Regions from separate parts of the Neobacillus sp. SAB-20_R2A genome, predicted to be linked through region 3. Evidence: predicted binding sites of a transcription regulator. Region 3 holds the regulator's gene; each other region holds the start of a gene.
What was found. The regulator CtsR, encoded in region 3, represses protease genes until heat stress. The targets are predictions, from matches to a motif close to ATGGTCAATAAAGGTCAAACA.
Positions count from the first base shown of each region.

Region 1: a site for CtsR is predicted at 3,277-3,297, ahead of clpP (ATP-dependent Clp endopeptidase proteolytic subunit ClpP). Genes of this name have one in related genera too.
Region 2: a site for CtsR is predicted at 9,158-9,178, ahead of clpB (ATP-dependent chaperone ClpB). Genes of this name have one in related genera too.

Region 1 is NZ_CP145895.1:5,023,841-5,034,713, forward strand. Features, by position in the region: gene gap (type I glyceraldehyde-3-phosphate dehydrogenase) at 1-30, opposite strand, end outside; gene V5M37_RS24810 (sugar-binding transcriptional regulator) at 98-1,120, opposite strand; gene V5M37_RS24815 (glutaredoxin family protein) at 1,263-1,511, opposite strand; gene rpoN (RNA polymerase factor sigma-54) at 1,568-2,890, opposite strand; tRNA gene V5M37_RS24825 (tRNA-Arg) at 3,036-3,107, opposite strand; gene clpP (ATP-dependent Clp endopeptidase proteolytic subunit ClpP) at 3,356-3,958, shown strand; gene V5M37_RS24835 (HPr family phosphocarrier protein) at 4,043-4,300, opposite strand; gene whiA (DNA-binding protein WhiA) at 4,377-5,327, opposite strand; gene V5M37_RS24845 (gluconeogenesis factor YvcK family protein) at 5,434-6,417, opposite strand; gene rapZ (RNase adapter RapZ) at 6,414-7,310, opposite strand; gene V5M37_RS24855 (8-oxo-dGTP diphosphatase) at 7,333-7,791, opposite strand; gene trxB (thioredoxin-disulfide reductase) at 8,152-9,102, opposite strand; gene V5M37_RS24865 (tetratricopeptide repeat protein) at 9,228-10,724, opposite strand.
Region 2 is NZ_CP145895.1:1,577,268-1,588,140, reverse strand. Features, by position in the region: gene V5M37_RS07895 (DUF2268 domain-containing protein) at 1-475, opposite strand, end outside; gene fabF (beta-ketoacyl-ACP synthase II) at 608-1,846, opposite strand; gene V5M37_RS07885 (beta-ketoacyl-ACP synthase III) at 1,920-2,852, opposite strand; gene V5M37_RS07880 (hypothetical protein) at 3,044-3,370, shown strand; gene V5M37_RS07875 (BMP family ABC transporter substrate-binding protein) at 3,404-4,348, opposite strand; gene V5M37_RS07870 (hypothetical protein) at 4,490-5,347, opposite strand; gene V5M37_RS07865 (alpha/beta fold hydrolase) at 5,425-6,147, opposite strand; gene V5M37_RS07860 (YjzD family protein) at 6,309-6,491, shown strand; gene clpB (ATP-dependent chaperone ClpB) at 6,548-9,145, opposite strand; gene V5M37_RS07850 (YjzC family protein) at 9,269-9,448, opposite strand; gene V5M37_RS07845 (Crp/Fnr family transcriptional regulator) at 9,707-10,399, shown strand; gene mobB (molybdopterin-guanine dinucleotide biosynthesis protein B) at 10,419-10,873, opposite strand, start outside.
Region 3 is NZ_CP145895.1:92,619-103,491, forward strand. Features, by position in the region: rRNA gene V5M37_RS00500 (16S ribosomal RNA) at 1-867, shown strand, start outside; rRNA gene V5M37_RS00505 (23S ribosomal RNA) at 1,071-4,005, shown strand; rRNA gene rrf (5S ribosomal RNA) at 4,245-4,361, shown strand; gene V5M37_RS00515 (CtsR family transcriptional regulator) at 4,605-5,066, shown strand; gene V5M37_RS00520 (UvrB/UvrC motif-containing protein) at 5,087-5,635, shown strand; gene V5M37_RS00525 (protein arginine kinase) at 5,638-6,720, shown strand; gene clpC (ATP-dependent protease ATP-binding subunit ClpC) at 6,725-9,166, shown strand; gene radA (DNA repair protein RadA) at 9,276-10,658, shown strand; gene disA (DNA integrity scanning diadenylate cyclase DisA) at 10,662-10,873, shown strand, end outside.

The sequences.
Region 1 (10,873 bases), 1.0 Mb from region 3:
AAAACCATTAATACCAACTTTTACTGTCATGTTAAATTTCCTCCTTTAGATGGGCAGGGTTTTATTTTTAAAAAGGAATAATCCTTTTCATTACCTATTACTGGTTTAATAATTTGTTTGCGGCTCCTTCATCCGTAATTAATATCGTGGATGGCGGTGCCTGCTTCATATAGGCCCTGATTGCTTTCGCCTTTGACGTTCCGCCAGCGACTGCAATCACGTTTTGAATCTTTTCTAAATCCTCTAGCTGAAGCCCAATGGTGACCACTTTGTGGACAATCTCGCCAGCCTCGCTAAAATAATAGCCGAAAGCCTCGCCGGCAGCTTTACCATTTCCCAGCTTTTCCAATATATCAGGGTTCGTCTTGCGCCGTTCGGCCATTGTCATAGCATCCCCAATTCCATGAAGAACCATGTTGGCGGAGCGAATTAATTCCAAAACTTCGTGGATGCCGGGTTCCTTAATCAGAGAGTCATAAATTTCCGTGCTGACCTGATCGGGAACATAAAAGACGCGGTGTCTAGAATGGGTGTTTTGCGCCATATTGGAGCAAATTGTGTTGGCTTGATTTTGAACATCCTCGCCAACCCCGCCTCGTGCTGGCACAAACAACAATTCCTTGCCAGAGGCTATAGGTGAGAGCCATTCCGCTACAGCAGCCATCGTTGAACCGCCTGTAACAGCGATGATATTTTCCCCTTGAAAAAGCTTTTTCATGCAGGCCGCAGACGCCTTACCAAGCTCGCTTTTGACCATCGGGGATTCGTCGCTGTCTCCTGGAACAATGATGACTTTTTTAATACCAAGCTGATGCTTTAGCTCCAGCTCCATGACGTCGATACCCTTCAACTCACGCATAAACCCGTTTAAATCCTCAAGCAAATTTTTTCCCTCAAGTGTTAAACTCATTCCTACAGTGTTTGTATAAATAAGATTTTGCTCTTTGAGGAATTCTACTTCACTACGAAGGATTCTTTCGGTCAGTCCAAGGCTTGTGGCTAAACTCCTCCTGCCTACAGGCTGCATCATTCCTATGTACCTTAGGATGGAATGACGTTTTTGCAGGACTGGAAGGAAATCGGGCAATAATCTTTTTGTCATATCGATGAATGACTGCATGTTTTCATACTCCTTTATTATATGCAGTTGGTCAAAAAATGTCCACCATAGACATATTATGTCCCACAACCACCAAAAAAAAATCACCCTTACTATGTTTTTTATTGTAGCAGGAGTGAAAATTTAATTCAACTAATAAAACTTAGGATTTTTCTTGCAAACGATTACTAATTTCATATTTGTCAATGAATCCGTACGCAGCTTCTTCCCCATCAACGTGGACAACCGGGATCATCAGCCCATAGCGTTCATGGAGCTCATCATCCTGCTCGATATCGATTTCTTCCAGAGAAAAATTATATTCCTCCTTCAGTTCGAGCAAGGTAGCTTTGGCTTTATCACATAGAGGGCAGCCGTTTCTTGTGTATAGGGTAATGGTTGATTGCGGCATTATTTGTATCCTTTCTAACTTTTATCATGGGGGCAGCTATATCTCAATTGCCCACGCTAATTAAACCTCTTCCTCTTCGAAGAAGAAGGGATCCCAAGTTGGTCCCGGTACTTGGCAATCGTTCTTCTGGAGACGACGATTCCCTCCAAGACCTTTAATTGTTCCGCAATATCCTGATCTGAAAGAGGCTTTTCTTTGTTTTCTTTTTCAATCAGTTTGCTAATAGCATTCTTTACCTGTGTCGACGAGGTGGACTCTTCCTCCGATACGGTTTGGATCGTACTCGAGAAAAACGACTTCAACGGAAATGTCCCAATCGGAGTTTGCACATATTTTTCCCGAACCGCCCGGCTGACAGTCGATTCATGAACATCCAACTCGGAGGCAATTTCCTTCATCGTCATCGGCGCCAAATATTGCGGACCCTTTTGGAAAAAAGCAGGCTGCTTTTCGACAATCTTGGTAACCACCCTTGTCAGCGTTTCCTTTCGCTGCTCAATGCTTTTTAAAATCCATTGATAATCCTGTACCTTCTCATGAAGAAATTTGCTGACCTGCTGATCCTGGTCCTTAAATTTATGAAAATATTTATCATTAAAACTAATTTTCGGAATGGGGTCATCAAACATTCGGACGATTAGCCCTTCTTGTGTTTGTTCAATAATCACATCTGGAATGATGTAAGAAGCCGTCTCTATTCCCAGAAGCGCCCCCGGTTTCGGGTTCAAAAATTGGATCTCGTCAAAAACACCTTGGATCTCTTTTAAACTGACCTGAAGCTCCTTCGCAATTTGCTTCCATTTCTTTTCGGCAAACGGGATAAAATAGTCAGAGATTATCTTTTTGGCAAGCTCGTTATCAGGCATTAGATAGTCAACCTGGATATGCAAGCATTCCTGCAGGTTTCTCGCCCCAATTCCCGCTGGTTCAAGCGTCTGAAGAACGGCCAGGCCGTCTTCAGCCAGTTCAAGCGGTATTCTTAATGTTGCGGCTACCTCGTGTAAATCGCCAGTAAAGTAACCGTTTTCATCTAAATTCTGAATAAGATAGCGTATTGCTTTTAACTCCTCCGCCGGTAACTTTGATATATTTAACTGTGAAATTAATTGTTCCTCAAGCGAGTATGGCTTTGCACCAATCTGCTCAATCCAGTCTTTTTCCGTCTTTTGATGTTTGCGCCGGTTCCGGTCAAGCAGCGGATTCATCGGTCGCTCATTGACATTTTCAATTTGTACTAGGGGATTTTCAAGTGCCTTATTTTCTAAAAATGCTGTCAATTCTTGCGCTGAATACTGCAATAAGGCAATCGCCTGGGACAGTTCCTGCGTCATGGTTAATTTTAGAGTTTGTTGCTGCCATAAACCTGCCTTAAAATTCATTCGTTTCCCCCCTCCTGTTTTATTTTACATGAAAGCGGTCAATTCGTGAATGGGAATTAGTTGGTTAGAAGGATTTGCGGGGAAAAGAGAAAGTTTTAAAAAAAATAAAAGCCCCCTGTCGTAAAAGAACAGGAAGCTTCTATGACGCCCTCGGCAGGAATCGAACCCACATTTTAAGAACCGGAATCTTACGTGCTATCCGTTGCACCACGAGGGCAAATTTATTAGCGACTTACATATTATATTTCATTATTTCTATTTTGGCAAGAGCTAATAGAATATTTAACGGTTAAATCCTTTCTCCAAAGCTAAAAAATAGTTTTAAAACCGCTCGCGATTGGTTATGCTGAATGAGGGAAAGTTGTCGAACATTTTTCGAGATGAATTGTTTGACCTTTATTGACCATCAGTGTATGATAACAATACATAAGCTTTTTACATTTTTTATTCAAAGGAGGAAGAAAAATGAATTTGATTCCTACAGTCATTGAACAAACGAATCGCGGCGAACGGGCATACGATATCTATTCCCGTTTATTAAAAGACCGAATTATCATGCTTGGCAGCGGTATTGATGATAATGTTGCCAACAGCATTGTAGCGCAGTTGTTGTTCCTTGAAGCGGAAAATCCTGAAAAGGACATTACTCTTTATATTAATAGCCCGGGCGGAAGCATCACCGCTGGAATGGCCATTTATGATACGATGCAGTATATCAAGCCAAATGTATCCACTGTTTGTATCGGTATGGCAGCTTCAATGGGTGCATTCTTACTTGCCGCTGGGGAAAAGGGCAAGCGTTTTGCATTACCAAACGCTGAAGTAATGATTCACCAGCCGCTGGGCGGAGCTCAAGGTCAGGCTACTGAAATTGAAATCGCCGCTAAGCGCATTTTATTCCTTCGCGAAAAACTAAACGGCATTTTAGCTGAGCGTACTGGCCAGCCAATCGAAGTACTTCGCCAAGATACAGACCGCGATAACTTCATGACTGCTGAAAGAGCGAAAGAATATGGTTTAATTGACAACATCATTACACGCAATATCCTAGATAAGAAAGAAAAATAATACTTAAAACGGGCAATCGGCGAGCAAGCCGATTGCTTTTTACATGCAAAAAAGCTGGTCTCGAATGTGAGCCAGCTTTTTTTCTTAATGATCCTTCTGAATAAACTCAGATAATGCCTTAATGGCGGTTTCTTCATCAGAGCCGTCTGCAATAATGTTAATGACAACGCCAGAACCGACAGCCAGGCTCATTAAGCCCATAATACTTTTAGCATTTACTTTCTTGCCGTCTTTCTCTAGAAAAATATCTGCGGAAAAGCGGTTCGCCTCCTGTACAAATAGGGCGGCAGGACGCGCCTGTAAACCAGTTCTTAATTTAACTTCTACTTCTTTTACCAACATTTCAAATTCCTCCTCATTATCCCACTATAATATTAAATGAATGCTCATTCACTAACAAACTATTTTAAAATTATATCTACTTCACCGATGGCATTTCTCCAGCCCGCAGCCTTTCGGCAATTTCATCAATTTTACGCAGGCGATGATTGATGCCGGATTTGCTAATAGACCCGCCGGAAACCATTTCACCTAGTTCCTTTAAGGTAACGTCTGTATAATTTAACCGAAGCTCGGCAATTTCCCTTAATTTATCAGGTAAAATCTGCAGGCCTACCGTTTGATCAATGAACCTTATGTTTTCGACCTGCCTGATTGAGGCTCCGATGGTTTTATTAAGATTGGCGGTTTCGCAGTTTACCAGGCGGTTAACTGAATTACGCATGTCCCTGACAATTCGGACATCCTCAAAGCGGAGCAGGGCATTATGCGCGCCAATAATATTTAAAAACTCGGTTATCTTTTCAGCCTCTTTTAAGTACGTAATATAGCCTTTTTTGCGCTCAAGCGTTTTGCTATTCAAGTCAAATGTATTCATCAATTCACATAAGGAATCATTATGCTCTTTATATAGTGAAGCAATTTCCAAGTGATAGGAGGATGTTTCCGGATTATTCACGGAACCTCCGGCCAAAAACGCACCGCGCAGATAAGAACGCTTACAACACTTCTTTGTTATCAGTTCGGGGGAGATATTATGGATGAAGGTAAAACCCTCACCAAGGATTTTTGTATCCTCGAGAATTTCCCTCGCCTGCTCTGCCAAGCGCACGATGTAAACATTATTCTTTTTCAAGCGCATTTTTTTGCGGACGAGCAGCTCAACCTGAACCTGGTAATTCTTTTTAATCAAGGTATAAATTCTTCTGGCAATCGCAGCATTTTCGGTTTGAATATCGACAATGATTTTTCGATTTGAAAAGGAAAGGGAACCGTTCATGCGGATTAGGGCTGAAAGCTCAGAACGGCTGCAGCAGGATTTCACTTCCAAGTTCGTTAATTCCTTTTTCGTTTCCGAAGCGAAAGACATTCCCTCACCTCCTTATGACCAACACTAACATAAATATTCCTTTTTGAAAGTAATTTCTTTCAAAAAAGAACATGTTAAATAAGCTTTTTAAATAATATTAACTTATTTACGCTTCATAACGTCTTTTGGTTTCATTTATTAACAAATTATATAAAATTTTGGCGACCTTCTTTGGGTCATGCCTGAGTGCACCGTTTTCTAGATTGGCAATGTCGGCATAAACCGTCTCAAGCCCAAGCTCGGTTAACCGATCCACATCGTAGAGGACAGGATGGGCCAATTCCTCATTGTAGCGAAGCTGAACATCCTGCGGAATCTCTTCATTATTCACGAGTATCGTATCAATAAACGCGCTGCTCAAATGATCATAAATAGCTCGCACATGATCGCTGGCAGTATAGCCATGCGTTTCGCCGGCCTGTGTCATCAAATTGCAAATGTAAACCTTTTTGGCATGCGACCGGCAAACCTCATCGCCTAGCCTTGGCACCAGCAGATTAGGCAATAGACTCGTATATAAACTGCCCGGTCCAAGAATAATCAGGTCGGCTTGGCGGATAGCCTGAATCGTTTCCGGAAGTGGCCGGATTTGCTTTGGGGTCAAAAAAACCCGGTTAATTTTTTTACCGGAGTAGGGAATTTTCGATTCTCCTGATACAATCGTCCCATCCTCCATTTCTGCATGCAACACAACACTTTGGTTGGCAGCAGGCAGCACTTTTCCCCTTACATTCAGAACCTTGCTCATCTCCTGAATCGCATGAACAAAATTACCGGTTATCGAGGTCATCGCGGCGATAATCAGGTTGCCAAGCGAATGGCCGGATAGTTCGTTTGACGTCTTAAACCGGTGCTGGAACATTTCCTCAACGAGAGGCTCCACATCGGAAAGTGCCACCAAAACATTACGGACATCACCCGGCGGAGGAACATGCAGGTCCTCTCGGATTCGGCCTGAACTGCCGCCATCGTCAGCTACGGTGACAATAGCGGTAATATCAACAGGATACTGCTTTAAGCCTCTAAGCAAAACAGGTAACCCTGTGCCTCCGCCGATGACGACTATTCTAGGCTGCCCAAATTCTCTCATGTTGTCTTTTCCTTTCTCCTCTCGATGTCACGGTGAGAAACAATCGTCTTATAATCCTTTTGGAAAAATCGGCCGATGTATTCAGCGAGCGCCACAGAACGATGCTGGCCGCCCGTACAGCCAATCGCAATCACCAATTGGGCCTTGCCTTCCCTTTTGTAATGAGGAAGCATGAAACTCAGAAGGTCTGTTACTTTTTCCAAAAATTTCTGTGTTTCGTTCCATTTTAAGACATAGCTGGAGACATCTTCGTCGAGTCCTGTTTTCGGGCGCATATGTTCAATATAATGCGGATTGGGCAAAAAACGCACATCAAAAACAAGGTCGGCATCAATGGGAATGCCGTGTTTAAAACCGAACGACATAACGTTAACTGTAAAAATTAATTGTTTATTCGCCGTAAACTCCGTTAATATCTTCTCACGTAATTCCCGCGGTTTCATCTGGGAAGTGTTGTAAATTAATTGTGCCCTGCCTTTTAACTCCTCAAGAAGCTCCCGTTCAAGGGTAATACCTTCAAGAGGTGACCCTGATTTTGCGAGTGGATGCGACCGTCTTGTTTCCTTATAGCGGCGGACCAATGTGGCATCATCCGCATCAAGGAATAAAATTTGCGGTGTAACCCAGGAGGTTTCTGCAAGATTATCATCCAACGCTTTAAAAAGATGATCGAAAAACTCCCGTCCCCTCAGGTCCATGACAAGGGCAACTTTATTCATTTTATTCCCTGATTCCTTCATAAGTTCTAGGAATTTCGGCAGTAAGGTAGGAGGCAGATTATCGACACAGAAGAATCCTAAATCCTCAAAGCTTTGAATGGCGACTGTTTTCCCTGCGCCGGACATGCCAGTAATAATGACCATTTGGATATCGCTTGTCGAACCGGTACTCATTTTTGTTTCCTCCTATTTCGAATTAACCTGGATCTAATCGGTAACTAATCAGCTGAAAGTCTTTTGTATAAGTAAAAGTACCGTAAATCATACCCTTGCCGTGGATCATATAATCGATAATATGGTAGTCTCCTGCAGCCATCGGCAAGCCTTTTATTTGGTCAAAAGTATGCCATTCAAGCTTGCCTTCATCCGACTCATCAAGGTCCAAGCCATCGGAATCATGGGCCACAAAGCTGAACATCATCCACTCCGACAGAAGCTGGTCGCCCTCCATCATAATCATCGTAAAAATTCCTTTTAGCTGGGGATTTTTTAAATATACGCCCGTTTCTTCACGGTATTCCCGGATGCAGGAATCCCGGACAGACTCGCCCGGCTCCATTTTTCCGCCAGGTGCCACCCACCAGCCACGCCGCGGTTTTTGCAGCAACAATACCTTATTTTCTCTAATTAACACACAATTGGTGACCCGCTGCACAACATTTCACCCTCTTTATATAAACACATATTGCAAAATATCTTAAGATAACAACCTCATATATTCTTCTCATTATACTATTTTTATAACCCGCTCACAATCAATTGAAAATTGATATTTCTGCAAATTACATCTTACAAATATTACAATTAGAGCCAGATTGGCGAGTTCCCGTATTTATTATGTAGCTTTCTTGCTGAACACAAAAAAAGAGCACAGGCTGCTGGACCTGTGCAGAAAAGGTATATATTTTTAAAGGGGGTCAATTTCCATAATCATACTATACTTTTATTTCACTACTGTTACAGTTGAATTAAAACAGGATTAACTTTTTGTAAAAAATGTTGGGAAACTTTTTAATTATTTTTTCAGTTTCATTTCCTCTTTCAATTCTTCCACATAGTGTTGGGCTGTTTGGGCAGCAATACTGCCGTCGCCAGTCGCCGTTACGATCTGGCGAAGTGTTTTTTCACGGATATCTCCTGCTGCGAAAATGCCTGGCACCTTTGTTTCCATTTTTTCGTTTGTTTCAATGTAGCCATTTTCGTTTGTGATGCCTAAGCTCTCGAATGGTTTAGATAGCGGCACCATTCCGATATAAATGAACACGCCATCAGCAGGCAGGGTTTGTTCTGTATCATCCACTGTTGATACCAATGTCACACTGCCAACCTTACCGTCCTTATCATTAATCGATTTAATGGTATGATTCCAAATAAAATCAACCTTTTCATTAGCAAAGGCACGGTCTTGAAGAATTTTCTGTGCACGAAGCTGGTCACGGCGATGCACGATGGTAACCTTAGATGCGAATCGAGTTAAGTATACACCCTCTTCAACTGCAGAGTCCCCTCCGCCGATGACAAAAAGCTCTCTATTTTTGAAAAATGCTCCGTCACAGACTGCACAATAGGATACTCCGCGGCCGCCAAGCTCTTTTTCGCCTGGCACTCCGACTTTTTTATACTCTGCACCTGTTGTAATGATGACGGAGTAGGCTTTATATTCCTTTGATCCGGCTTTGACGAGTTTATAATCGCCATGATCAACAACCTCTTTAATGTCACCATAAGCATATTCAGCACCGAACTTCTTCGCATGCTCAAACATTTTCGTTGATAAATCTGGACCTAAAATGCTTTCAAAACCCGGATAGTTTTCAACATCCTCGGTATTAGCCATCTGGCCGCCCGGCATTCCCCGTTCAATCATGAGGGTCGATAGATTTGCACGTGATGTATATACAGCAGCTGTCATCCCGGCAGGACCCGCCCCAGCAATGATGACATCATAAATTTTTTCTTCAGTCATGGTCGTTTTCACTCCTTGTATAAAAAAAACGATTAAGTTTAGCTTTCCCAACTTAATCGTATTAAACAATTGATCTATAGTCCAAAAATCTGCTCATTTCCGGCGATTTTGGGGTGATTTTAATTTTAATTTAAAAGCTCGTTGACTAACTTTACGTATTTTCCGATTGTTGCCGATGAGGTTCCGTAGCGCTGTGCAATTTCCTGCTGGGACACTTTTTCACTGCGCAGCCTGTGCCATACGTACTCGACTGCACCTGCCCAGGCGCTTTTATTTTTCAATTGCATATTTGCTTTAAACATTTCCACAAAAACGGAAAACCACATTAAATATAAACCGGCCTCAATTGTCCCAATTGGCTGATGGTTTTCATAAAACAGCTCAGCGACTTCCTGCGCATCGGCCGTCCGTGACGGTCTTCCCGACCGGATTAACGAGATGTATTCCTTCTCCAGCGCCGTAAATTTCTGATTTTGAAAAAGGCGTTTTGAGGTGATAATTTCATCCTTTTTATCCGAAACAGTTGTCAGGAATAGAGCAAATAACCGTTCCTCGACATAATCGCTTTCTAGTTTTTGAAAAATCGAACCGGAATGGTCCTCAAACCCGTTTGCACGGTCCTGCTCATTTGTATTCCACGGTTCCTGGCCTTCTTTGTCAGGATTAATTTCAAGCAGCTTTTTCCAAACGTTTTGGGCAAAAACTTCCCTGCCTGTGAAATAAGCAGAATAGGTGAGCCAATAATAAAACGGGCCATCCCCATCAAAGCCGTTTTTATATAACTTTTTCAGCCAAACATAAGCATTCTCATATTCGCCGACAAGCGCGAAAGAGGTTCCGAGCTTGAATTGGTGCTCGCTTAAAAGCGGCTGAATTTTTTTCAAGCTATCAAACAGCTCATTGACATATTTGATACGCCCTTGATAATGGGCAAATATCATTTTATTGCATAGCGCGTGCAGATTCCCGGGGTTCTTTTTCAAAACATCATTTAAGATGGCGTCCGCCTTCTCGCCTTTGCCTAAATAGAAATAAGCGAGCGCTAGGTTGTTGTAGGCAGACCAGTATTCCGGGTACTCCTTGATGACTTCCTTTAATAATTCTATCGCTTTTGGGAAATAACCTGATTCGAGCAGCTCGCGAGCCTGCTCCTGTTTAACGATTAGGTCGTCCTGCTGAAAGAACTCTTCAGCCAAATCATCCGACTCCAATGCGAGAAGCTCAAGCAATTCCTCCGCATCCTCTGAAAAATCCCCACCTGCATCCAATTCCATATACAAGTTGGCATGGTGATAAGCATCTTTAAAAAATCCCAAATGGGCATAATTATTTGCTAAGAAGTAGTGGCACTCCACCATTTCATGGTCAAGATCTTCAAGGATGAGATGCAGGAGTCGGTTGGAATCTTCAAACTCGCCAAGTTCAGTAGATACAATGGCCAGCTGGCACGCAATCATCGGTTCGCCCGGCTCAAGCTGCAGCGCCCGTCCCAGATATTTTTTCGCTTTGAAAAAATCACGGCGATGGTATGCCTTAATTCCTTTCTTGAAATAATATTCCCCTGTAGGAACAAATGAGAGTATTTTCCCCTTTTGCATTCTTGCTTTTGCGTCTTTACTCATGCAGTCCTCCATCATCCTTTCATAACTAATGTAGTATAACACAATTGAGTCTTGTACGAGAAGGATTTAGGGCTTTGGGCGTTATGGAAAAATTTCCGGAGCGGGGTTTAGCTAAAAATGGTTATTATTTTGGTAAGAAGGTTGATCAA
Region 2 (10,873 bases), 1.5 Mb from region 3:
TAAGGGAGTCCAAAAGGGTGTATTCTTTAAAATCTTTATTAAGTGCACGAAGCCGGCAGACATGATGATATTCATGTACAAATAGAGCTTCAACTTCTTTTAAATCTTCGTAGCCGGAAAGAAACAGGAACATCTTATCAGGGAAAGATACCCCTGCCTTCCTCCTCTCTTCTCTCCTAATAAATAACCCTCCCCTTTCATTTAACGGGAAAAGGAAAATGGGTATATTCGGTCCTGACCATTTCTTTACATAGATATTGAACAATTCTTCCACCCTGTCCCAGGCGTTGTATTCCTTCATTTCACTTAAATTATTTCGGGATTTCCAGGATGGCCGGTACATTCCAAAGTTTTGCAGCTGGTTATATATTTCATTGGCTTTTTGCCCCTTAAAATATGGGAGCAGCCGTTCACAGATTTTTATTGGACGATCAAAATCTTTTTCAAGCCATTGATCGGTTCTGATGATCCCCATTATTGCACCCCATTTAAGTGTTCATTCTAATTTATAGTTTATGATGGCTTTTTAGGGGTGGTTCTCGGTTGTCAAGGCGCTGTAACATAAAAAGAAAAGAGACCAAGATATATTCTCGGTCCCGATTTTTTATTATTGATATTTTTTAAAGACAATGGTTGCGTTGTGACCGCCGAATCCTAATGAGTTGCTCATGGCAGCGTTGATTTCTTTCGGTCGTGCTGCATTGGCAACATAATCTAAGTCACATTCCGGATCTGGTGTCTCATAATTCATTGTTGGCGGAAGAATGCTCTCCTGAATAGCCCTAACGGTAATAATGGCTTCTACCGCCCCTGCAGCGCCAAGTAAATGTCCCGTCATCGATTTTGTTGAACTCATGGCTACCTTATAGGCATGTTCTCCAAAAACATCTTTAACAGCCATTGTTTCAAACTTATCGTTATATTCAGTACTTGTTCCGTGAGCGTTGATATAGTCGATATCCTCCGGTCTCAACCCGGCATCTTCGATTGCCATTTTCATTGCCCGGGCACCGCCTTCTCCTCCTGGCGCCGGTGCAGTGATATGATAGGCATCTCCGGTTGCTCCGTAACCGACAATCTCTGCATATATTTTTGCTCCGCGGGAGAGCGCATGCTCTAACTCTTCCAGAATAACGATTCCGGCACCCTCACCAATAACGAAGCCATCACGGTTTTTATCAAATGGACGGCTGGCCGTTTTTGGATCCGGGTTTGTTGATAAAGCTGTATTCGCACAGAAGCCTGCTACCGCCATTCTCGTAATCGGAGCCTCTGCACCGCCTGTTACCATGACATCGGCATCCCCGCGTTGAATGACTTTAAATGCATCCCCAATGGAATTTGTCCCTGTCGCACAAGCGGTAACGGTACACGAATTAAAACCTCTGGCGCCAAGTGTGATGGAGACCTGGCCTGTGGCCATGTCAGGAATCATCATCGGCACAAAGAACGGGCTGACCCGCTTGTAGCCTCTTTTTTGGAACATCTCAAATTGATTTTCAAAAGTTTCCATGCCGCCGATACCGGAACCAATCCAGACGCCGACACGGTGAGAGTTTTCTTCATTTATTGTTAAGTTTGCATCCTTTACAGCCATTAATGCACTGGCTACTGCATAATGCGTAAAACGATCCATTTTTCTTGCATCTTTTTTGTCAATAAAAGTTTCCGCATTAAAATCCTTGACCTCTGCCGCCACCTTGGCCGGATATTCATCAGCATTTAAGCGGGTAAGCGGCCCGACCCCTGATTTGCCTTCAATTATGCCTTTCCAAGTTGTTTCAGCATCATTCCCGAGTGGTGTTACCGCTCCAATGCCAGTCACAACTACCCTGCGTCTATTCATTTTTACAGCTCCTTTTTTAGGATTTCATTTTCCCTATAAATAAACCTTGTTATATTATTAGCTAAACTTACGATTATTTGCCCCAGCGGATGGCAATGGCTCCCCATGTTAGGCCGCCGCCAAATCCAACCATCACGATTAGATCATCGTCTTTTAATTTTCCTGCTTCCAACTCTTCAACTATCGAAATTGGAATCGAAGCCGCTGATGTATTTCCATATTTATGAACCGTTTTGGACATTTTTTCAACAGGCAGCTCCAATCTTTGTCTTGAGGCTTCCATAATCCTGATGTTCGCTTGGTGTGGAATCAGAAAATCTACGTCTTCTTTGCTTAAACCTGCTTTTTCAAGGACATTTATACAGCTTTCTCCCATTTGCCTTACCGCAAATTTAAATACTTCACGGCCATTCATAATGATATATTCGTCCTGGTACAAGTGCTTCGCTCCTGTACCATCTGCTCCAAGCTCAAAAGAAAGGATTCCCCTGTTTTCTGATACTGGTCCAATGATTGCAGCACCGGCCCCATCTCCAAAAAGAACTGCCGTATTACGGTCATTCCAGTCGGTAATTTTTGAAAGCTTTTCGACTCCTACAACAAGGACATTTTTATAAACTTCAGACTCAATAAATTGTTTGGCTGTCACAATTCCATACATAAAACCTGCACATGCAGCGCTGACATCCATTGCAGCGGCTTTATGAGCACCTAATCTTTCTTGGATTTTACATGCGACTGACGGGAAAGGTGTATCCGGAGTTACTGTTGCTACTAAAATTAAATCTAGATCCTCCGCACGTATTCCTGCATCACTAATCGCTTTTTCAGCTGCAAAAAAGGCCATATCAGACGTATTTACATCATCTGCTGCGATTCTCCGCTCTTCAATACCTGTTCTTGTACGAATCCATTCATCAGAGGTATCCATCATTTTCTCTAAATCAAAGTTGGTAACCACTTTTTCCGGTAAATATCTTCCAATACCAACAATGCCTGCTCGCATAATTCCATCTCCTTTGGATTATCCAAATACACTTAATATCAATTATTATGACTTGGTACTAATTTTATCAAATTAGAGCTTTGTTTAGCAATAGTTTCTTCCGGGATCTCTCCGCTAATGTACATTCCATTTATTGGCTTATTCATAAGGTAATACTAAACGAATTATTTTTGAAGGGAGTCAAATATGCTGTGGGCGATCAGGAACTTAATGAACTGAGGGATTTTAGTAATGAAGAGGCGGAAGACTTTGACGGTTTAGCCAACGATGATGGAACAGAGGAGAAGTGGGAGGAGGATCCATTCACGGCATTAATGTTTGGACATGGACGGGGGCGTCAGGGCCAGGGGACGGTCCAACATGATCCTCTTTTTGGGCACCCGCAATATCAGCGCCCGAATATTGATTACACGGAGATTATGGGGCATGTTGATACTTTAATGGAATCTGCCCGGGGATTAAAGCCCCTGTTTCAGAAAATTTATCCGTTTGTCGAACAGCTTTTGAAAAAAAAATAAAGCTGCCTTCCAAAAGGGCAGCTTTATCCATAATTAAGGCAGATTCCCGGAATTTTTATAGGTCTCGATATAACTATCCATTTTATGGATAAAGCCCTTGTCTACTAAAGGGCTGTATTTGCCTAATGAAATGACATCATCTTGAAAATCAAAGGAAAGATTCCCCGACTTTAGTTTCTGGTTATTAAACTGGTCGGCCACCTTAACGTACAATTTATCTACCTGTTGAATCGTGCTGGTTAAGACCGTTGATTCTCCAAAATCCGATTGTTCAGAAACATAACCAATCACATATTGCCCTCGGTCTTTTACTCTTTCTATCACGGGTACGTTAAACCCATCCCCGGCAGGATAAACGACATCCACACCGGTATCAAGCATTCGATCAACTAATTGGATGGCTTTATTATCATCATCCCAATTGCCGACATACTCAATACTTACATGGGTATTTTTATCCTCCGCCATAGCTCCTTGGTAAAACCCCTCAATTTCCGGCTGCCATTCATAGGCGGCCAGGACACCGACTTTATGCTGCTTTGACATATGTGCTGCAACCATCCCCCCAAAAAAGCCCATCGCATGCCCCTTGAAGTTCAGGCTGGTGGAGTTGGGTGTTTTGGCATCACCATTAAAACTGACAAAGTGAATATTAGGATAATCCTTTGAAATTTTATTAAAATATTCGGCGTATTCCGACCCGTGCCCGAAAATAAGATTGACCCCTTTTTGATCAAACTCTTTTACGGCCTTTTCCACTTTGTTCTCAGAATTCATACCCTCTTTATAAAATACATCGATATTAAATTTGGATTGAATTTTTAACAGTCCATTAAATCCTTTCGTGGCCCACACTTGATCATTTACGGTATCGGGCACTAATAAGCCAGCCTTTTGCAGGTGGCCTTGTGCTTTTGTTTCCCCGCAAGCACTTAGTAAAAAAAGGCATAAAAAAATGATGCCGAAGCGGCTAAGCATTGAATGCAACTCCTTCGTACGGCGGCCTAGCTCTCAAACCTAAACTAAACTAACCTTTTAGTAAATCTTGTTAATTATTATTCTACCTGTTCAATAAATAATTGAAAAGTAAATTTCTTCGCTTCCCCCGTACAAAGGAGCCTATCGGCCATCATTTTCAAAATAATCGAGATGCAGCATCCGAGTATGCTGCTTTTGTCTGTTCAGTGATTCAGTTAAATCAGTTATCTTTTTAACCGGCACTCTTACGGCATTATGGTCAGAGAGATGCGGCACTATCCGACTTTTGAGCTGTTCCCACTGTTCCGTAATATTTAAATATGTGACACATTTATCCCAATAATTCTCCTGACCGCTTTCCACAATAAATGAGCCTGATTCCTCTCCTTCAATCAGTTCAAGTATAGATTCAGCAGCATCTTCAACATATACTGCATCTTCAGTCCATTCCCTATCATTAATTGAAATGGCTTTATCTGTAATGGCCGCAACAATGGCTTGTTGTATAAAAAAAGCGTTTGGCTGCCAAGGTCCGTAAGCAGATGGCAGGTATATAGTTTTGAAGTCTTCCACCAGGTTTTTTATCTGCCTTTGAAAATCTAAAACAGCAGTTTCCTCGTTCGTTTCCAACATTTGCATGGGCAAAATAAAAAGTACCTCTATATTCCCATTATATTTTTTTAGATAATCCAATATTGTTTCTCTAACTTGCACATTTAATAAGAGATGTTCTTGACGGAGCATGTAAAGATCATAAATAGAAAAAATAAACAGTTGGTTTTCAGCTGATCGGTTCTGTATTTTTTTTCTCCATTGTGAGAAGGAGTACTCGGCAAAATTAGCATTTCTTCCCACTTCAAGCCTTTTTTCATCTAAATAAGGGATTTTACTTGTATCCTCTAAATGGATACCGTCAACCTCAATGCCTTTATTTAATAACGTTTTACAGACGTGAAAATTGACAAAGTTGAAAACGCCCCAAATGACAGCCTTGTCCATTTCATCACCCTCCCCAAACTACCCTTACTGAATCCTATGCTCTTCAATAAGGAATTATTTCACTTGAGGAGGAATGGTCACAAGACCGATTCGTGGCTGCTTAGAAATTTAACACATATTTTACCTAGCTGTTGCTTTTTTTCCAGAAGAATAAACGTTGGATTTATATTTGAGGGTCCGAGGATCTGTTGATATTGTTTCGATTGGTTATAGGATCTGCCGCCTGCCAAAATGTGGATGATTTGAATAGGGCAGTCGTAATTAAGATTTACCGTATCGTCCATTTTAGAAATGGCGCTTTCAAGGTCCTGCTGATTTGTTTGATAGGCTGCAACTAATTCCCTGATTAACTTTTTATAAAAAAATTTATGTTCCTTTTCTTGCTGGAGATGATGTTTTAACGAAAGCACAGGATTTAGGAGGATAACCGATCTGATGTTGTCTTTCATTTTCTCCATTAATTTTAGAGCAACTAGCGCGCCCATGCCCTCTGCCAAAATATGAATTTTTTGATTAAGAATTTCACTTCGAATGACATGCTGATACAAGCTTTGTGCAAGCTCAACCGCATGATCACTGCCCCAGTTCCGCCCATAAAGATTTGAGGAAAAAATGGTGTACCCTTTTTCTTTTAAATCGTTGATTATGATTTGTTTTCCTTCATTTTGAGTCCAAAAGCTTTTACTCTCGTCCACAAAATGCCGTTCATCTCCGATTACTAAGACCCCAAACCCGGTTGGCTTTTCAGGATAATAAATAATATTCCATTGGGAATCCATTTGAAAACACCGACATTCCATAGATAAAACTCCTTTTTCCATATTTCCTCATGATAATGTATGTCATTTCACAAAAGATGAATGGGGCATTGCCTATAATTTATTTGTAAAAGAAACCCTTTCATTAATTTCATATCATGTGGTAATATAAGATAGGATTTAAAATAGGCAGGTGAAAAAATATGCGTTTCTTTTGGACTTTTTTCTGGGCTTTTCTTTTAACAGAAATGCTTACATATGTAGTCAGCTCGATGTCCGGTGCGGCATTTGATTTCAAGCTTGGTGCCATTTTATCTGTAGGAATTACCATTTTAATTTTCGTTATTTCGACAGTTATTCCAAATGAGCCTGTTGAAAAACACTAAGGCTTTTTAAAAAAGGTCCTCCCCCAATTGGAGGACCTTTTTTAATTCGATGGCTTTTATGAAAATATTTTTAAAGCCACTGCCCCGTCTTCAACTGTAATCTCGACGTTTGTCCCATCATGAATTTTTCCTGCAATAATATCACGGGCAAGCTTTGTTTCAAGATTTCGCTGAATATAACGTTTCAGCGGTCTTGCCCCGTATACAGGATCAAAGCCATGTGCGGCAATGAATTCCTTCGCTTGTTCATCAATCGTAATATCGATTTGTTTCTCTTTTAACCTTGCCTTAAGCTCTTTTAAAAGCTTGACGACAATATTCTTAATATCGGCCATAGACAACGGCTTAAAGAGAATCGTTTCGTCTATACGATTTAAAAATTCCGGCCGGAAGTGTGCTCTCAGAAGATTCAACACTTTTTCTCTCGTTCCTTCTGAGATTTCTTGTTCATTTTCATTTCGTTCGAGTAAAAAGTGTGACCCAATATTGGATGTCATAATAATGACTGTATTTTTAAAGTCAACAACCCGGCCCTGGGAATCTGTAATTCGTCCATCATCAAGTGCCTGCAGGAGGATATTGAATACTTCAGGATGCGCCTTTTCAATTTCATCCATCAATATAACCGAATACGGTTTTCGACGGACTGCTTCCGTTAATTGGCCGCCTTCCTCGTAACCTACGTAGCCGGGAGGTGCACCAATAAGACGTGAAACAGCATGCTTCTCCATATACTCCGACATATCAATTCTGATCATATGTTCTTCACTGTCAAATAAGCTTTCTGCCAGCGCCTTCGCAAGTTCTGTTTTACCAACTCCAGTCGGGCCTAAAAACAAAAATGAACCAATTGGTCTGTTCGGGTCTTTAATCCCCGCGCGTGCCCTTAAAACAGCGTCAGCAGTTAAACCTACTGCTTCATCCTGTCCGATGACCCTTTCGTGCAGGATTGATTCAAGTCTTAAAAGCTTTTCCCGCTCACCTTCGACAAGCTTGGAAAGCGGAATCCCTGTCCATCTTGAAACAATATTGGAAATCTCTTCTGCAGTTACTTCTTCACGTAGAAGCCGGTCGTCACTTTCAGCTTTTTCTTCAAGTGCCAATAGCTCTTTCTCCGCAGCTGGGATGAGACCGTGACGTAGCTCTGCTGCCTTGTTTAAATCATATTTATCTTCTGCCTGCTCCAGTTCGCGGCGAAGTTTTTCAATTTGCTCCCGTTTTTCCTGTAATTTATTAATGGTTTGTTTTTCCTCAAGCCACTTCGCCTTCATAGCATTTGTCTGTTCCTTCAAATCTGCCAACTCTTTTTGCAAGGCGCGGAGTCTTTGTTTACTAACCTCATCCTGCTCTTTTGTTAACGCCGCTTCTTCTATTTCCAATTGCATTACCCGACGGGTTACTTCATCCAGCTCAGTTGGCATGGAGTCAATTTCGGTCCGAATCATTGCACACGCTTCATCGACAAGGTCGATTGCTTTATCAGGCAAAAAGCGGTCCGTAATATAGCGGTCAGAAAGGACAGTAGCAGCGACCAAGGCCTGGTCGTGAATTTTGACCCCATGATGGACTTCGAACCGTTCCTTTAATCCTCGCAAGATGGAGATTGTGTCTTCGACATCCGGTTCTTGAACAAGGACCTGCTGAAATCTCCGTTCAAGTGCAGGGTCTTTTTCGATATATTTACGGTGCTCATCAAGTGTGGTTGCCCCGATACAATGCAGCTCACCCCGGGCCAGCATTGGTTTTAACATATTTCCGGCATCCATCGCTCCATCAGTTCTTCCCGCACCTACAATCGTGTGGATTTCATCGATAAATAGCAATATTTGCCCTTCACTTTTTTTAATTTCATTCAAAACTGCCTTTAATCTTTCTTCGAATTCACCTCTAAATTTCGCACCAGCAATCAGTGAACTCATATCCAAGGCAAAAATAGTCTTATCCTTCAAGCCTTCTGGAACATCTTTTCTAACAATCCTTTGGGCCAATCCTTCAACAATGGCGGTTTTCCCTACACCAGGCTCACCAATTAGAACGGGATTATTTTTGGTTTTCCTTGAAAGAATGCGGATAACATTTCTTATTTCTGTATCTCTGCCAATGACAGGGTCCATTTTCCCAGCTCTTACTTCTGCTACAAGATCCCGCCCGTATTTTTTTAAAGCATCATATCCCGCTTCAGGATGTTGTGTTGTCACCCTTTGATTCCCCCTTATTTCTTTTATAACCTTTAAAAGATCTTCCGAGGTGCGGCCAAATGAATGAATAATTGTTTTCAATTCCGTATCGTTCGCGTTTGCTGCAGCAAGCAGAATATGCTCAATGGATAGATATTCATCAGCGAATTTTGCCGCGTATTCTTCAGCACTTACCAATAATTTTTGCAGTTTGGCTGTGATATAAAGCTTTCCCTGTTCAATTCCACTGCCGGTTACCTGCGGTTTCTTGGCAAGAGCCTTAAGCAAACTGTCTTCAGCTTTTTTAGCGGAAATCCCGGTCCTTTCCAAAACGGATGCAGCAAGACTGTCATCTTGGTTTAAAAGCGCTAATAACAAATGGGGCTCGTCTATTTCTTGGTGACTATATTTAATGGCGATACTTTGAGCATCCATTAAACCATTCTGCATCCGCTCCGTCATTCGGTTTAAATCCATGAGTTTTCACACCCTTTGACCTTTTTTGACCTATTACTTATATTATAATTCATCCTTCATTTAAAAGTAAAATTTGAAAGAGCCATCCGGTTCCGGACAGCTCTTTCAACAAATTTATATTAATCATGGCTTTCTCTGGTAAGTCCATACACGGTCATCATTTGAGTTCTCCGGAAATCTGTCGCCGGCTTTCAACTTTATTTTTTTTGGATTGACTACGTTATCGCCTGTATCCCCAACTTCAATATAAACACCATTATTCGGTGCTTTTTTTCCTGGCCCGAATTGACGGCTTTGTCCCATGTTTTTCCCTCCTTATCTATTTCGATTTTATTATTCCCTTTAAGCATTTGTTCATTAAAGGAAGTTCCTTCAATTTTACAAGGTTCGACAATATTTCCTAAGAAATATTGCTTTGTACCCAAATTTTGACGATTATATGAACTTATCCATCCATTTATTGCGATTGATTCATTATTAACAATATAATTACAGTAATATCTAGTAAATTTTCACTAAGCGATTCATCGCTTTTAAGTTCCCATAAAAGGGGGTATCGGCATGCAGTCCATTAAAGAAATGCCTGTCACATTGTCTCGTCTTTTCGAAACAGTACAACATACAAAGAAAATGGAGAAAGGCTCCTTTCTGTTTCAAGAGGGAATGCCAGCAAATGAGCTATATATTGTTAAAAGCGGGATTCTTCATGTTAGTAAGATTATTCCTGATGGTAGAGAGCTTACCTTAAGGATGTGTTCAAGCGGAGATTTTGTGGGGGAATTACATTTATTCTCCCCTCAGCCAAAATATCTGTTAAGCGGACGAATTATTGAAAGCGGTGAAGCGGCGGTAATAAAGAGAGAGTTTCTGGAGGAAAAATTATCGCAAAATCTTCCTCTTTCATTTGAATTCATCCAATGGATGAGCCTTCAATACCGTAAAACCCAAACAAAATTTCGCGACTTGGTTTTACATGGAAAAAAAGGCGCCTTATATTCAACCTTAATTCGAATCAGCAACAGTTTTGGTGTCAAAACGAACAAGGGCAGCCTGATTGAATTGCCTTTAACCAATCAGGAACTGGCTAATTTCTGTGGAACCTCCAGGGAGGTTGTCAATCGACTATTGGCTGACTTAAGGAAGACAGGGATTATTTCCATAAATAAAGGAACGATCACCATTCATGACATTGATTATTTAAAAAATGAAATTGATTGCGAAGATTGCCCTGAGGATATTTGCAGGGTAGATTGAAATCAAATTAGCGGCTGACTCAGTTTTTCGAGTCAGCCGTTTCCTTATCATGCATCTGTTTTAATAATCGAACAATCTGTTGCTCAGCTTTTGCATCGCCAATATGAAAGCATGGAACTTCCAAAACCTCACTTATTGCCCCCTCCAGCCCTTCCTCCCAATAAACAACCGCTGCAATATTTTTTAGCTTTCTTATTAGCGAAAGGTCACGCTTATCCCGCAGGAGGACCATCTTTGGAAAACTTTCTTGTTTATGGCCTTCAACCAAGATAATATCCAAATTAAATAAACCAAGCAGGTTTATTTGTTTATCCAATTTGAACTCTAACTGTTCGGTTTGCAGGAGCAGCCTTCCCTCTCCTTCGACAATCGAAGCAATCGCACCCGCTGCAAGATGTCTGGTTGAGTCCTTTTGAGGCAAAACATCTGGTTTACCGCCATGACCATGGTGTTTAATAACAGCCGTCATTAATC
Region 3 (10,873 bases):
TCCACGTGTAGCGGTGAAATGCGTAGAGATGTGGAGGAACACCAGTGGCGAAGGCGGCTTTCTGGTCTGTAACTGACGCTGAGGCGCGAAAGCGTGGGGAGCAAACAGGATTAGATACCCTGGTAGTCCACGCCGTAAACGATGAGTGCTAAGTGTTAGAGGGTTTCCGCCCTTTAGTGCTGCAGCTAACGCATTAAGCACTCCGCCTGGGGAGTACGGCCGCAAGGCTGAAACTCAAAGGAATTGACGGGGGCCCGCACAAGCGGTGGAGCATGTGGTTTAATTCGAAGCAACGCGAAGAACCTTACCAGGTCTTGACATCCTCTGACACTCCTAGAGATAGGAATTTCCCCTTCGGGGGACAGAGTGACAGGTGGTGCATGGTTGTCGTCAGCTCGTGTCGTGAGATGTTGGGTTAAGTCCCGCAACGAGCGCAACCCTTGATCTTAGTTGCCAGCATTCAGTTGGGCACTCTAAGGTGACTGCCGGTGACAAACCGGAGGAAGGTGGGGATGACGTCAAATCATCATGCCCCTTATGACCTGGGCTACACACGTGCTACAATGGATGGTACAAAGGGCAGCGAAGCCGCGAGGTGGAGCCAATCCCATAAAACCATTCTCAGTTCGGATTGCAGGCTGCAACTCGCCTGCATGAAGCCGGAATCGCTAGTAATCGCGGATCAGCATGCCGCGGTGAATACGTTCCCGGGCCTTGTACACACCGCCCGTCACACCACGAGAGTTTGTAACACCCGAAGTCGGTGGGGTAACCGTAAGGAGCCAGCCGCCTAAGGTGGGACAGATGATTGGGGTGAAGTCGTAACAAGGTAGCCGTATCGGAAGGTGCGGCTGGATCACCTCCTTTCTAAGGATATAAGCTGGACATATGAGCCAGACAATACATGTTTGTTTGATTGTTTCTTGTTTGTTTAGTTTTGAGGGAATTATCTCTCAAAACTTTTTGTTCCTTGAAAACTAGATAATCGTAAAAGAAGAAGTAACCAAGTAAGAACCGAGTAATCGCCATTTTAGTTTTTCTCTCTTATTTTTAAGAGTAAAAACCTTTTAGGTTAAGTTAGAAAGGGCGCACGGTGAATGCCTTGGCACTAGGAGCCGATGAAGGACGGGACTAACACCGATATGCTTCGGGGAGCTGTAAGTAAGCGCCGATCCGGAGATTTCCGAATGGGGAAACCCACTGTTCGTAATGGAGCAGTATCTTTACCTGAATACATAGGGTATTGAAGGCAGACCCGGGGAACTGAAACATCTAAGTACCCGGAGGAAGAGAAAGCAAACGCGATTCCCTGAGTAGCGGCGAGCGAAACGGGAACAGCCCAAACCGAAAGGCTTGCCTTTCGGGGTTGTAGGACACTCAACATGGAGTTACAAAGGAACGGGGTAGATGAAGCGGTCTGGAAAGGCCAGCCATAGAAGGTAAAAGCCCTGTAGTTGAAACTTCGTTCCCTCCTGAGTGGATCCTGAGTACGGCCGGACACGTGAAATCCGGTCGGAAGCAGGGAGGACCATCTCCCAAGGCTAAATACTCCCTAGTGACCGATAGTGAACCAGTACCGTGAGGGAAAGGTGAAAAGCACCCCGGAAGGGGAGTGAAAGAGATCCTGAAACCGTGTGCCTACAAGTAGTCAGAGCCCGTTCATGGGTGATGGCGTGCCTTTTGTAGAATGAACCGGCGAGTTACGATTGCATGCGAGGTTAAGTTGAAGAGACGGAGCCGCAGCGAAAGCGAGTCTGAATAGGGCGAATTAGTATGTAGTCGTAGACCCGAAACCAGGTGATCTACCCATGTCCAGGGTGAAGTCCAGGTAACACTGGATGGAGGCCCGAACCCACGCACGTTGAAAAGTGCGGGGATGAGGTGTGGGTAGCGGAGAAATTCCAATCGAACTTGGAGATAGCTGGTTCTCTCCGAAATAGCTTTAGGGCTAGCCTCACGTAGTTAGAGTCTTGGAGGTAGAGCACTGTTTGGACTAGGGGCCCTCATCGGGTTACCGAATTCAGACAAACTCCGAATGCCAATGACTTATCCGTGGGAGTCAGACTGCGAGTGATAAGATCCGTAGTCAAAAGGGAAACAGCCCAGACCACCAGCTAAGGTCCCAAAGTATACGTTAAGTGGAAAAGGATGTGGAGTTGCTTAGACAACCAGGATGTTGGCTTAGAAGCAGCCACCATTTAAAGAGTGCGTAATAGCTCACTGGTCGAGTGACTCTGCGCCGAAAATGTACCGGGGCTAAACGTATCACCGAAGCTGTGGGTGGACACCTTGTGGTGTCCGCGGTAGGAGAGCGTTCTAAGGGCGTTGAAGCTAGACCGTAAGGACTGGTGGAGCGCTTAGAAGTGAGAATGCCGGTATGAGTAGCGAAAGATGAGTGAGAATCTCATCCACCGTATGCCTAAGGTTTCCTGAGGAAGGCTCGTCCGCTCAGGGTTAGTCGGGACCTAAGCCGAGGCCGAAAGGCGTAGGCGATGGACAACAGGTTGATATTCCTGTACCACCTCTTTATCGTTTGAGTGATGGGGGGACGCAGGAGGATAGGGTAAGCGCACTGCTGGATATGTGCGTGCAAGCAGTTAGGCTGGTGAATAGGAAAATCCGTTCACCTTAAGGCTGAGCTGTGATGCCGAGGGAATTATAGTACCGAAGTTCCTGATTCCACACTGCCAAGAAAAGCCTCTAGCGAGATAAAAGGTGCCCGTACCGCAAACCGACACAGGTAGGCGAGGAGAGAATCCTAAGGTGAGCGAGAGAACTCTCGTTAAGGAACTCGGCAAAATGACCCCGTAACTTCGGGAGAAGGGGTGCTTTTTGGGGTGAATAGCCCCGAAGAGCCGCAGTGAATAGGCCCAGGCGACTGTTTAGCAAAAACACAGGTCTCTGCAAAGCCGCAAGGCGAAGTATAGGGGCTGACGCCTGCCCGGTGCTGGAAGGTTAAGAGGAGGGGTTAGCGCAAGCGAAGCTCTGAATCGAAGCCCCAGTAAACGGCGGCCGTAACTATAACGGTCCTAAGGTAGCGAAATTCCTTGTCGGGTAAGTTCCGACCCGCACGAAAGGCGTAACGATCTGGGCACTGTCTCAACGAGAGACTCGGTGAAATTATAGTACCTGTGAAGATGCAGGTTACCCGCGACAGGACGGAAAGACCCCATGGAGCTTTACTGTAGCCTGATATTGAATTTTGGTACAGCTTGTACAGGATAGGTAGGAGCCTGAGAAACCGGAGCGCCAGCTTCGGTGGAGGCGTCGGTGGGATACTACCCTGGCTGTATTGAAATTCTAACCCGCACCCCTCATCGGGGTGGGAGACAGTGTCAGGTGGGCAGTTTGACTGGGGCGGTCGCCTCCTAAAGTGTAACGGAGGCGCCCAAAGGTTCCCTCAGAATGGTTGGAAATCATTCGCAGAGTGTAAAGGCACAAGGGAGCTTGACTGCGAGACCTACAAGTCGAGCAGGGACGAAAGTCGGGCTTAGTGATCCGGTGGTTCCGCATGGAAGGGCCATCGCTCAACGGATAAAAGCTACCCTGGGGATAACAGGCTTATCTCCCCCAAGAGTCCACATCGACGGGGAGGTTTGGCACCTCGATGTCGGCTCATCGCATCCTGGGGCTGTAGTCGGTCCCAAGGGTTGGGCTGTTCGCCCATTAAAGCGGTACGCGAGCTGGGTTCAGAACGTCGTGAGACAGTTCGGTCCCTATCCGTCGTGGGCGCAGGAAATTTGAGAGGAGCTGTCCTTAGTACGAGAGGACCGGGATGGACGCACCGCTGGTGTACCAGTTGTCTTGCCAAAGGCATCGCTGGGTAGCTATGTGCGGACGGGATAAGTGCTGAAAGCATCTAAGCATGAAGCCCCCCTCGAGATGAGATTTCCCATAGCGTCAAGCTAGTAAGATCCCTGAAAGATGATCAGGTTGATAGGTCAGAGGTGGAAGCGCGGTGACGTGTGGAGCTGACTGATACTAATCGATCGAGGACTTAACCAAAATCGAAAAGCGGAAGCGGCCGGTTAGCAACGTATGGCCTGGAGGGCTTTGACTGAGATAAAGGAAACACGATGAGCGCTAGCGAATCGATGTTGACTTATCGTAGGGAAAAGACCGAAGGACACTAGTTGCTGGACGCTGGAGCTAGACAATTATCAAAGTAATAAGGTGAACTCGTTTTTACTAAACTTCTTCTGCGTTATCTAGTTTTGAGGGAATGAAACCTCTAATTCAATAGGTCCGGTAGCAATGGCGAGAAGGTCACACCCGTTCCCATCCCGAACACGGAAGTTAAGCTTCTCAGCGCCGATGGTAGTTGGGACGCAAGTCCCTGTGAGAGTAGGACGCTGCCGGGCAAATAAAAAGACAACCTGAAAATGGTTGTCTTTTTTGTGTTGTAAAGTGCGAATGATGCACAAGAACCGTCCCTATGCATCACAATCCTTCAAATTTAGTAGTTTTTTCCCATCAATCATAGGTTTCGCAACCGCGAGATTTGGAGAAAATCATATAATAGTGAATCGTTGCATCTGGAAATAAAATTGAGTATAATTAATGTCAAATATAGTCAAAGTCAGATGGTGCAAGGGGGTGGGAAGATGAGAAACATCTCCGATATTATCGAGAAATATCTGAAGCAGGTTTTGGATATGAGTGAAGAAGATATTGTGGAAATCAAACGCAGCGAGGTTGCTGATAAATTTCAATGTGTTCCTTCACAAATTAACTATGTCATTAACACCCGATTCACGATTGAACGGGGGTATGTCGTGGAAAGCAAACGGGGCGGGGGCGGATATATCCGGATTATTAAGGTGCAGTCTCATGATTCGGCCCAATTGATTGACCATTTGCTGTCACTTATCCATAGCCGTTGCAGTCAGGCAAGTGCGGAGGATGTGATTGGCCGGCTTATTCAGGAAGAGATTATTACAAAAAGAGAGGCTAAAATCATGTTAAGCGTAATTGACCGATCTGTTTTGTATATTGAACTTCCATACCGGGATGAATTAAGAGCAAGAATGTTAAAGGCAATGTTAACATCTTTGAAATATAAATAATATAGCCAGAGGGTGAAAGTATGATTTGCCAAGAATGTAATCAAAGGCCTGCGGCACTCCATTTTACAAAAATTATTAATGGTGAAAAGACGGAAGTGCACCTTTGTGAAAAGTGTGCTCAGGAAAAGGGCGATATGTTTATTTTTAATGGTGAATCAGGGTTTTCTTTTAATAATTTATTAGCAGGTTTATTAAATTTCGACCCGGCATTTCAACAGCCAACCGAGAGCCCGTTTCAACAGGCAGAAATCCTGCAATGCCACCATTGTTCCATGACATTTCCACAGTTTTTGAAAGTAGGACGCTTCGGCTGTTCCCACTGCTATGAGACCTTTAAAGAACAATTAAAACCTGTTCTAAGGCGGCTTCATGGCGGAAATTGGACCCATAACGGGAAAATTCCAAAAAGAGTTGGCGGGGCCATTTATCTCCGCAAGCAAATTGATGAACTGAAAAACTTGTTAAGAGAATCTATTATCCATGAAGAATTTGAAAAGGCCGCAACCATCCGCGATGAAATCCGTCAGCTGGAGAAAAAATTAGCGGCTGGTCATGAGGGAGGGGAATAACGGTGTCGCTCGAACGTTTTTTAAATCAAGCGGTCAGCTCCTGGATGAGTGAGGAAGGGCCTGAATCCGATATTGTCCTCAGCTCGAGAATTCGCTTGGCGCGAAACTTGGAAGCATATAAATTCCCAACTCTTTTTTCACATGAGGAAGCTAAACAGGTTATTAATGAGCTGGAGGGCATTTTGGAAACTTCCAGCCTCCGAAACTTTGGGCATTTGGAATTGCTGAAAATAGATGAGATGCAGCCGCTGCAAAAGAGGGTCTTGGTTGAAAAACATCTAATCAGCCCGCAATTGGCAGAGGATTCACCATATGGTGCCGTTTTATTATCCGAAAATGAAGAAGTTAGTATAATGATTAATGAAGAGGATCATATACGGATTCAATGCCTATTTCCTGGGCTGCAGCTAAAAGAAGCATTAGATGCTGCCAATGAAATTGACGATTGGCTTGAAGGTCATCTCCAGTATGCTTTTGATGAAAAATACGGCTATTTAACAAGCTGTCCAACAAATGTCGGCACTGGCCTTCGGGCATCGGTGATGATGCATTTGCCGGGTTTAATTTTAACACAGCAGATTAACCGGATTATTCCAGCCATCAATCAATTAGGGTTTGTGGTTCGGGGAATTTACGGTGAAGGAAGTGAAGCACTCGGCAATATTTTTCAAATTTCCAATCAAATTACCCTTGGAAAATCTGAAGAAGACATGTGCCGCGATTTAATGGGGGTTGTCAGCCAGTTAATTTCACAAGAAAGGTCGGCACGTGAAGCATTACGCAAAACTTCGAACATACAATTAGAAGACAGGGTGTTCAGGTCCCTAGGGGTCCTAACCAACAGCCGGATTATTGAAACGAAGGAAGCTGCAAAGTGTTTATCGGATGTTCGTCTTGGAATAGATATGGGATATATAAATTATGTATCAAAGAACATCTTAAATGAATTGATGATTTTAACGCAGCCTGGTTTTCTTCAGCAATATGCTGGAGGACCATTAAGACCGCATGAAAGAGACATAAGGCGGGCGGCATTAATTCGGGAACGTTTTATAATGGAATCTAAAAATATTGGTGAGGAGTGATAGTATGATGTTCGGCCGTTTTACTGAAAGAGCACAAAAGGTTCTAGCTTTAGCACAGGAAGAAGCAATTCGTCTTGGGCATAACAACATAGGAACTGAGCATATTTTATTGGGATTAATCCGCGAGGGTGAAGGGATTGCAGCTAAAGCTCTTTATGGACTTGGATTAGGCTCAGATAAGATTCAAAAAGAAGTGGAAAATTTAATTGGCAAAGGGCAGGAAGCCTCACAGATTATTCACTACACTCCGAGAGCCAAAAAGGTAATTGAACTTTCAATGGATGAAGCACGCAAACTAGGACATTCCTATGTCGGGACAGAGCATATTCTGCTTGGACTGATCCGTGAGGGAGAAGGGGTGGCAGCCCGAGTCCTTAATAACCTTGGGGTAAGCTTGAATAAAGCGCGCCAGCAGGTATTGCAATTATTAGGCAGCAATGAGAGCGGCGGGCAGCATGGCGGAGCATCTGCCAGTGCCAATACGCCTACACTTGACAGCCTGGCAAGAGATTTAACAGCCATCGCCAGGGAAGGCAGCCTTGACCCAGTGATTGGCCGCAGCAAGGAAATTCAGCGTGTAATCGAGGTGCTGAGCCGCCGGACTAAAAACAACCCGGTATTGATTGGCGAGCCTGGGGTTGGTAAAACAGCTATTGCGGAAGGCCTTGCCCAGCAGATTGTCAATAATGAGGTGCCAGAGATCCTTCGCGATAAGCGTGTCATGACACTTGATATGGGAACAGTAGTTGCGGGAACCAAGTATCGCGGCGAGTTTGAAGACCGTCTGAAAAAAGTAATGGATGAAATCCGCCAAGCCGGAAATATCATCCTGTTCATTGATGAATTGCACACATTAATCGGTGCTGGCGGGGCGGAAGGTGCCATTGATGCTTCCAATATTTTAAAACCATCGCTTGCCCGTGGCGAGCTGCAATGTATCGGGGCGACAACCCTTGATGAATACCGCAAATATATCGAAAAGGATGCTGCCTTAGAGCGCCGCTTCCAGCCGATTAGGGTGGATGAGCCGACTGCGGAAGAATCCGTTCAAATTTTAGAAGGGCTGCGTGACCGCTATGAAGCCCACCATCGTGTCTCCATTACCGATGAGGCGATTGAAGCAGCGGTAAAGCTTTCCGACCGTTATATCTCAGACCGTTTCCTGCCTGATAAAGCGATTGATTTAATCGACGAAGCAGGGTCTAAGGTTCGTCTTCGTTCCTATACCACTCCGCCAAACTTAAAAGAGCTGGAAGTGAAGCTCGAGGAAGTGCGGAAGGAAAAGGATGCAGCCGTGCAAAGCCAGGAATTCGAAAAGGCGGCATCATTAAGGGATTCAGAGCAGCGCCTGCGTGAGCAGCTTGAAGAAACGAAGAAAAGCTGGAAGGAAAAGCAGGGCAAAGAAAATAATCAAGTAACAGTTGAGGATATTGCCAGCGTTGTATCGAGCTGGACGGGAATTCCGGTTTCTAAACTTGCAGAAACAGAAACAGCGAGACTGCTTAACTTAGAAGAAATCTTGCATTCTCGCGTGATTGGTCAAGAAGAGGCAGTTTTGGCTGTATCCAAAGCGGTCCGCCGTGCGAGAGCAGGATTAAAAGATCCAAAGCGGCCGATTGGCTCCTTTATCTTCCTTGGACCAACCGGGGTCGGGAAAACAGAATTAGCCCGTGCCCTTGCTGAGGCAATGTTTGGCGATGAGGATGCGATGATCCGGATCGATATGTCGGAATATATGGAGAAGCATTCGACATCCCGCCTTGTCGGTTCCCCTCCAGGCTATGTAGGATATGAGGAGGGCGGACAATTAACCGAGAAAGTCCGCAGAAAGCCATATTCAGTTGTCCTTTTGGATGAAATTGAAAAGGCGCACCCAGATGTGTTTAATATCCTGCTCCAGGTATTGGAAGATGGCCGCTTAACCGACTCGAAGGGAAGAACAGTCGATTTCCGCAATACAGTTCTGATTATGACATCTAACGTCGGTGCGGAAGCCCTGAAGCGGAATAAGTATGTCGGCTTTAATATCCAGGATTCTGCCCAGGACTACAAAGACATGAAGGGCAAAGTTATGGAAGAGCTGAAGAAAGCATTCCGTCCTGAATTCCTGAACCGGATTGATGAAATAATCGTCTTCCATGCACTTGAGAAAAAGCATTTGGAGGAAATTGTTACATTACTATCTGATCAGTTAATTAAGCGATTAAAGGAACAAAAAATAGAAATCGAACTAACTCCGGCGGCAAAAGGGAAAATTTCCGAAGAAGGCTATGACCCTGAATATGGGGCAAGACCGCTTAAACGGGCCATTCAAAAACATATTGAAGACCGCCTGTCGGAAGAGCTGCTAAAAGGGAATTTATTGACCGGCCAGCTTGCTGTTATTGACGTCGAGAATGGTGAATTTGTCGTCAGATCAGCTGAGCAAACGAGTTTGGCAAAATAATTATGTAAGATGAAACCAACTAAGGGAGGTACACGTAAATAATGTTAAATCGTGTACCTCTTTTTCCATGTAAGGGAACGTCTTTTTCGCACAGAGAGGAAGAGCAAGAATGGTAAAGCGAAAAACAAAATTCATGTGTCAGGACTGCGGATATGAGTCACCAAAATGGATGGGAAAATGCCCAGGATGCGGCGGCTGGAATCGAATGGTCGAAGAAGTAGAGGTTACCGGGGCGCAAAGACGGGGAGCATTTGCCCATTCTCAGGGCGGTTCAGGCATTCTTTCTAAACCGGTTCCGATTACTTCGATTGAAACGGTCAGCGAGCCGAGAATCCATACTGACTTAAAGGAATTGAACCGCGTTCTTGGCGGCGGAGTTGTTAAGGGGTCATTAGTATTAATTGGCGGCGACCCGGGCATCGGAAAATCAACGCTTCTTCTGCAAGTATCTTCACAGCTAGCAAATAAGGATCATCAAGTATTGTACATATCCGGTGAGGAATCCTTACGGCAAACCAAGCTTCGGGCGGAACGGCTGAACATCGCCTCGCCAAATTTAATGGTATATGCGGAGACAAACCTTGAGGAAATTAACAGGACCATTGAAAGCACAAATCCAAGCTTTGTCATTATCGATTCCATCCAAACGGTTTACCACCCGGAGGTTACCTCAGCACCCGGTAGTGTTTCTCAGGTTCGCGAATGTACGGCTGAATTAATGAGAATTGGCAAAACGAAAGGCATTGCCATCTTTATTGTCGGGCATGTTACAAAAGAAGGGTCGATTGCCGGTCCTAGGCTGCTCGAGCATATGGTGGATACGGTCCTTTATTTTGAGGGTGAAAGACACCATACCTATCGAATTTTACGTGCTGTAAAAAACCGCTTTGGATCCACAAATGAAATGGGAATTTTTGAAATGAAGGAATTTGGCCTTGAAGAGGTCGAAAATCCATCGGAAATTTTTTTGGAGGAGCGCTCTAGAGGTGCGGCAGGATCGACTGTTGTCGCTTCGATGGAAGGGACCCGGCCTGTTCTTGTGGAAATCCAAGCACTTATTTCGCCCACCAGCTTTGGGAATCCGAGAAGGATGGCAACAGGGATTGACCACAACCGAGTACCGCTCTTAATGGCTGTTCTAGAGAAGCGGGTCGGAATGCTCCTCGCCAATCAAGATGCCTATTTAAAGGTTGCCGGCGGAGTGAAATTGGATGAACCGGCCATTGATTTGGCGATTGCCGTAAGCATTGCTTCAAGTTTTAGGGACAAACCAACAAGGCCGACAGATTGTATTATTGGGGAGGTCGGCTTAACGGGAGAAGTGAGACGGGTTTCAAGAATCGAGCAGCGTGTTCAGGAGGCTGCCAAAATGGGATTTGAGCGGGTTATCCTGCCAGCTAATAATCTTAGTGGCTGGAATGGGCCAATAGGTGTCGAACTCATCGGTGTTTCGTCGGTCAGCGAGGCGCTGAAGGCGGCTTTGGGAGGGTAGCGGATGGACAATAAGAGATCAGGGGAACTATCCATTCATGATGTAGTACAGTTAATTGCACCGGGTACCCCGATTCGAGAAGGACTTGATAATGTTTTACGGGCCAATACCGGAGGGTTGATTGTGATTGGCTATAACGAAAAAGTAAAAGCGATAGTCGACGGGGGATTTGAAATTAATTGTTCCTTTTCACCAAGCTTTTTATATGAATTGGC